Sinorhizobium sp. BG8: one gene and its partner. The protein of the gene in region 1 interacts with the protein of each later gene in a pairwise test. Links are inferred from orthologs where the notes say so. Each region holds a gene or a part of one and is shown on either strand. Other genes may lie near its edges.

Region 1 (3,316 bases):
CACGCGATGCATTTCGTAACTTGGAAGCGTATTTAGAGCATTTTGCTGGACTATTTTGACGCATTTCTCCGTAAGTTGGTTCGTCTCCGTTGAAAGGCCGTCGGCTGATACCTATAACGGGATCACTTCATATGACGCCGAAAAACATTTCGCGCATGTGAGATAGGGAGTTTCCAGAGAAAGAGGTATTGATGCCCTGGAGCAATCAAAACGGCGGCGGCGGCCCGTGGGGCGGCGGCGGCAACAATCAGGGACCGTGGGGGCAAGGCCCGAACCGTCCGCGTGGCGGCGGCGGCGGCCCGCCGGACCTCGAGGAGATCATCCGCCGTGGCCAGGACCAGCTGAAGAATGTCATGCCGGGGGGCTTCAACGGCGGCGTCGTCATCATCGCGCTGCTTCTGATCGGCGTGTTTTGGCTGATGAACTCGATCTACACGGTCCAGCCGGACGAGCGCGGCGTCGAATTGCGTTTCGGCAAGCCGAAGGAAGAAGTGTCCATGCCGGGCCTGCACTTCCACTTCTGGCCGCTTGAAACCGTCGAGCTGGTGAAGATCACCGAGCAGCAGCAGAACATCGGCCGCAAGGGCGCATCGGTCAATTCCGAGAATTCCGGACTGATGCTTTCGGGCGACCAGAACATCGTGAACGTGCAGTTCTCGGTACTGTACTCCGTCACCGATCCCAAGGCTTACCTCTTCAACCTCGAATATCCGGCCGAAACCCTGCAGCAGGTTTCCGAGAGCGCCATGCGCGAAGTCGTCGGCCGCCGTCCTGCCCAGGACATCTTCCGCGACAACCGCCAGGCGATCGCCGAAAGCGTGAAAGCGACGATCCAGGCGACGATGGACTCCTACGGTTCCGGCATCTCGGTCAACACGGTCGCGATCGAGGACGCATCGCCGCCGCGTGAAGTGGCCGACGCCTTCGACGAAGTGCAGCGCGCCGAGCAGGACGAAGACCGCTTCGTCGAGGAAGCCAACCAGTACGCCAACCAGAAGCTAGGTCTCGCACGAGGCCAGGCCGCTCAGGTCCGCGAAGAGGCGGCAGCCTACAAGGACCGCGTCGTGAAGGAAGCGGAAGGTGAAGCGCAGCGCTTCGTCTCGATCTACGAGCAGTATGCGACGGCGCCCGAAGTCACACGCAAGCGTCTGTTCCTCGAAACCATGGAAAGCGTCTTGAAGAATTCCAAGAAGGTTATCATCAACGAGGGCGAGAGCCGGCAGGGCGTGGTGCCCTTCCTTCCGCTGAACGAACTCGGCAAGGCTGCGCAGACGCAGGCGGGAGGGAGCCAGTAATGGGTAACCGTTTTCCCGCCATCCTGATCGGCATCGCCGTCATTCTCTTCATCGCCTATTCGTCCGTCTTCGTCGTGAACGAACGCCAGCAGGCCATCGTCGTGCGCTTCGGCCAGATCCAGGACGTCAAGTCGGAGCCGGGCATCTACTTCAAGCTGCCCTTCGGCTTCATGGATGCCGACAGCGTCCAGTACGTGCAGGACCAGGCGCTTCGCTTCGATCTGGACAACATCCGCGTCCAGGTATCGGGCGGCAAGTTCTACGAGGTCGATGCCTTCGTGGTCTACAAGATCACCGATGCGCGCACGTTCCGCCAGACCGTCTCGGGTGACCGGGAAGCGGCCGAATCGCGGCTCAGAACCCGTCTCGATGCGGCTCTGCGCCGGGTCTACGGTCTGCGCGGTTTCGAGTCCGCACTGTCCGAAGAGCGGTCCTCGATGATGCGCGAAGTGCGCAACGAGCTTTCCCGCGACGCCGAGACGCTCGGACTGACGATCGAGGACGTACGGATCCGCCGCACCGACCTGACGCAGGAAGTCTCGCAGCAGACCTTCGACCGGATGAAGGCCGAGCGTCTTGCCGAGGCCGAACTGATCCGCGCACGAGGCAACGAAGAAGGGCAGCGCCGCCGCGCCATCGCCGACCGTCAGGTCGTCGAGATCGTCGCGGAAGCCCAGCGCGATTCCGAAATCCTGCGAGGCCAGGGCGATGCCGAACGCAACCGCGTCTTCGGCGAGGCCTTCTCGAAGGATCCGGGCTTCTTCGACTTCTACCGGTCGATGAGCGCCTACCGCGAGGCAATGGGAAGCTCCGACACGACGCTCGTCCTGTCTCCGAACTCGGAATTCTTCCGTTATTTCGAAGACGCCAACGGAACGAAGCCGCCGGCAACCGCACCGGTGCCCGCCGACTGACATTCATCCGGCGGCAACGCCGGGTAGAATCCCCAGACTTTCAGAAGGGCCGGTCTCGTACCGGCCCTTTCGATTCTGCGGAGGAATAAATAACGGAGCGTACACGGCAAATTGCCTTGGCGCTGATGCGTGAAGCGGTGGATAATAGCGGAACTGTCCGTTCTTTGCCGCCGGCCGCACGACGGTGCCCCTTGCGGGCACGGCACGCGCCGGGCAAAAGTTGCAAGGAGCGCGCAGATGCCCGGCCACGGATATGGACATCCCATTTCTGCCGTATCCATGGCCAAGAGTGGAAGCTTCCACGACTGAACGAAAAGGACGCCAGACATGGCCTTGAGCAACAGGTCCAAATCTTTCCATGCGGTCACGGTCGCAGCCGGTCTTTCGGTGCTGACCGTCGGCGCGGGCGGTTTGCCGACCTCTGCATTCGCCCAGAGCCCGGCGCTGGCCGCCGGACCCTCCTCGATTGCCGGTCCGGCTTCTGTTGCCGACCTGGCGGAGGGGCTGCTTGACGCGGTCGTCAACATCTCGACGTCGCAGAACGTCAAGGAGGAGGACAAGGGGCCGACACCGCAGGTGCCCGAAGGATCTCCGTTCCAGGACTTCTTCGACGAATTCTTCAACGGCGAAGGCGGCGAGGGCGGACCGCGCACGGTCAACTCGCTGGGGTCCGGTTTCGTCATCGATCCCTCGGGCTTCATCGCGACGAACAATCACGTCATCGAAGGGGCCGACGATATCGAGGTCAATTTTGCCAATGGTACGAAGCTGAAGGCGAAGCTGGTCGGGACCGATACAAAGACCGACCTCGCATTGCTGAAGGTCGAGCCGAAGACGCCGCTCAAGGCCGTGCCCTTCGGCGATTCGAGGGGCATGCGCATCGGCGACTGGGTCATGGCCATCGGCAATCCGTTCGGCCTCGGCGGCAGCGTGACGGTCGGCATCATTTCCGCGCGCGGACGCAACATCAATGCCGGCCCCTACGACAATTTCATCCAGACCGATGCCGCCATCAACCGCGGCAATTCCGGCGGTCCGCTGTTCAACATGAAGGGTGAGGTCATCGGGATCAACACGGCGATCATCTCTCCTTCCGGCGGTTCCATC
Region 2 (3,263 bases), 890 kb from region 1 along the record:
CCCACAGCGCGGCCGGCGCGACCTTGTAGGCGGCACCGTTTGCGCAGTCGATCGCGACCCTCAGACCATGAAGCGTGACGTCCCTCGGAAGCGTGCGCTTTGCATGCTCGATGTAGCGGTCGTGCACACCGTCGATGCGCTTGGCGCGGCCGATTTCATCGGCCTTGGCGAGCTGCGAGGCGATATCCCGCTCGAGAAGCTCCTCGATCTGGTTTTCCAGCTCGTCCGAAAGCTTGTAGCCGTCGGGGCCGAACAACTTGATGCCGTTGTCCTGGAAGGGATTGTGGGAGGCGGAGATCATCACGCCGATATCCGCGCGCAGCGATCGGGTCAGCATCGCGACAGCGGGCGTGGGGATCGGGCCGAGAACGAAGGCATCGACGCCGGCTGCGGTGAACCCGGCAACCATGGCGTTCTCCAGCATGTAGCCCGAGAGCCGTGTGTCCTTGCCGATCACGACGCGATGGCGATGCGTGCCGCGCCTGAAAATGGTTCCGACGGCAATGCCGACCCGCATGGCGAGGTCTGGCGTCATCGGAAAGGTATTAGATTGTCCCCGGATGCCATCCGTACCGAAGTAGCGACGTTTCATGTCACCTCCTGAAGTTTCTTGCGCCATGCTGCCGAAAGAGTCCGGAGATCATCCGGCGCGCAAGCATGGAGGCTTCTTATGACCTTCCCCTGCCATCGTCCTCGAGAACGTCGGCCTGCCGCTCTGTTTGCCACAATTTTTAGCAAAGAACAGCACTGCCGCCATCAGAATTCGTTACAGGCTGTTACCAATATGAAACCGGCCGCCAGGCTTTCGCCTGCGGCCGGTCGGTCGGAATTGCGACTGCGCGTCCTATTGGGGCTGTGGTTCGAGACCGCCTTCGGTCTCCCCGCCCTTGGTGCCGTCCTTCTTCGGACCGGCTTTCGGAACGGCCGAACCGCGGCTCGGGGGCGTATCGTCGCCAAGATCGCGCGCCGGCTTCTCGCCACGGATCAGGGCCTTGATTTCCTCGCCGGTGAGCGTTTCGTATTCCAGCAGCCCTTCCGCCAGTGCCACGAACTCGTGGTGTTGGTCGGTGATGATCCGCTTGGCCTCGGTATAGGCCTCGTCGATCAGGCGGCGGATTTCATTGTCGATCTTCTGTGCCGTCGATTCAGAAACGTTCTTCGACTGCGCGACGGAGTGACCGAGGAACACTTCCTGCTGGTTCTCGCCATAGGCGACCTGGCCCAGCTGATCGGAAAAGCCCCACTGGGTGACCATGGCGCGCGCAAGCTTCGTCGCCTGCTCGATGTCGGAGGATGCACCTGACGTGATGTTCTCCTTGCCGAAGGTGATTTCTTCGGCCACGCGTCCTCCCATCATGATGGCGAGGCGAGAGACCATCCACTTGTAGCTCATCGAATAGCGGTCGCCTTCGGGCAGCTGCATGACCATGCCGAGAGCGCGACCGCGCGGAATGATCGTCGCCTTGTGCAGAGGATCCGCGACAGGAACGTTGAGCGCAACGATGGCGTGGCCGGCCTCGTGATAGGCGGTGAGCTTCTTCTCGGCCTCGGTCATGGCCGAGGAGCGACGCTCCGCACCCATCATGATCTTGTCCTTGGCGTCCTCGAACTCCTGCATCGTGACGAGGCGCTTGTTGCGGCGTGCCGCCATGAGGGCAGCCTCGTTGACGAGGTTCATCAGATCCGCGCCGGAGAAGCCGGGGGTACCGCGAGCCAGAACCTTGAGATCGACGTTCGGCGCCAGCGGCACGTTGCGGACGTGAACCTTCAGGATGCGCTCGCGGCCGACGATATCCGGGTTCGGCACGACAACCTGCCGGTCGAAACGGCCCGGACGCAGGAGCGCCGGATCCAGGACGTCGGGGCGGTTGGTCGCGGCGATGAGGATGATGCCTTCGTTGGCCTCGAAACCGTCCATCTCGACGAGCAATTGGTTCAGCGTCTGCTCGCGCTCGTCATTGCCGCCGCCGAGACCGGCGCCGCGATGACGGCCGACCGCATCGATTTCGTCGATGAAGATGATGCAGGGTGCATTCTTCTTGGCCTGTTCGAACATGTCGCGGACGCGGGACGCACCCACGCCGACGAACATTTCAACGAAGTCGGAACCCGAAATCGTGAAGAAGGGCACGTTCGCCTCGCCCGCCACCGAGCGTGCGAGCAGGGTCTTACCCGTGCCGGGCGGGCCGACGAGCAGCACGCCGCGCGGAATACGTCCGCCGAGACGCTGGAACTTCTGCGGGTCGCGCAGGAACTCGACGATCTCTTCCAGGTCCTGCTTGGCCTCGTCCACGCCGGCAACGTCCGCGAAGGTCACGCGACCATGCGCTTCGGTCAGGAGCTTGGCCTTGGACTTTCCAAAGCCCATGGCGCCACGCGAGCCACCCTGCATCTGGCGCATGAAGAACAGCCAGACACCGAGGATAAGAAGCATCGGCAGCAGCGTACCGATATAGCTGAGGAACCCGGACGAGCCGTCCGTCTCCGGGCGCACGTTGATGACGACGTTCTTGGACTGAAGCCTGTCGACCAGCGAGTCGTCGACTGCCGGAGAGAAAGTCTGGAAGGTCGCACCGGTCTCGACGTAGCTGCCGACAACCTTACCGCCGGTAATCACCACCTCTTTCACCCTGTTCGAGTCCACTTCCTTGAGGAACTGCGAATAGGGGATTTCCCGCGAGCCGGTCTGGGCGGGGCTCGTCTGAAACATGCTGAACAGGGCGATCAGCAACAGAGCGATAATTGCCCACAGGGCAAAATTGCGGAAATTAGGATTCATCGAACTTCCCGGGCACTTTCTCGGCCGTGGCTTTCCTGGCCGCTTCACTGTCGCCTAACATAGGGTCGGAGCATGTCCTTGCCAAGGCAAACCGCACAACCCTGAGGCTTTTATCGAATCTTCTTGAATGGCACCGGTCTTTCTCGGCCGCGAACGGCGAGCGACCCGGCGGAAGGCATGTGCGGCAGGCAGCCGGGCAACCGCTCCTCACCCGCCGAACGGTGAGGGAAACGGCTCCCGCCCGAACGTGGGTGCAAGTGCATTGGCGAGCTCCAGATCGAAGGCGGGAAGGAAACGGTCGTAGGGGGCAAGATGCGCCTCGACTGAAACGGCGGCCCCCGGGGGCTCTCCGCCCGAGGTTTTCAGGCTGGGCGCGGCCCGTCCCGCCCTCTTCGCGACAGCGTCCGGCACGCTCCCGTCCGCCACAACCCCATAGGGCATGCGGTGCGAACCTGCCGCCTCGACGAGGAGTGGCGATCGCGAC

Evidence for each region.
Region 2: the proteins of F3Y30_RS16265 (region 1) and ftsH interact in binary tests that used the Escherichia coli proteins (3 or more experiments, as listed by UniProt). The link is inferred for Sinorhizobium sp. BG8 from one-to-one orthologs.

The regions. Positions count from the first base shown.
Region 1 is NZ_CP044011.1:3,445,044-3,448,359, reverse strand. The notes cover bases 253-3,251. They hold F3Y30_RS16265 (protease modulator HflC), read left to right. Parts: upstream 253-1,294; coding sequence 1,295-2,209; downstream 2,210-3,251. Other genes in these bases: F3Y30_RS16260 (DegQ family serine endoprotease), read left to right, coding at 2,537-3,251; hflK (FtsH protease activity modulator HflK), read left to right, coding at 253-1,295. In the rest of the region: F3Y30_RS16275 (dihydrofolate reductase), read left to right, coding at 1-36; more of hflK, read left to right, coding at 192-252; more of F3Y30_RS16260, read left to right, coding at 3,252-3,316.
Region 2 is NZ_CP044011.1:4,333,042-4,336,304, forward strand. The notes cover bases 313-3,258. They hold ftsH (ATP-dependent zinc metalloprotease FtsH), read right to left. Parts: upstream 2,780-3,258; coding sequence 845-2,779; downstream 313-844. Other genes in these bases: glmM (phosphoglucosamine mutase), read right to left, coding at 313-592; tilS (tRNA lysidine(34) synthetase TilS), read right to left, coding at 2,987-3,258. In the rest of the region: more of glmM, read right to left, coding at 1-312; more of tilS, read right to left, coding at 3,259-3,263. UniProt on the Escherichia coli protein: Acts as a processive, ATP-dependent zinc metallopeptidase for both cytoplasmic and membrane proteins. Plays a role in the quality control of integral membrane proteins.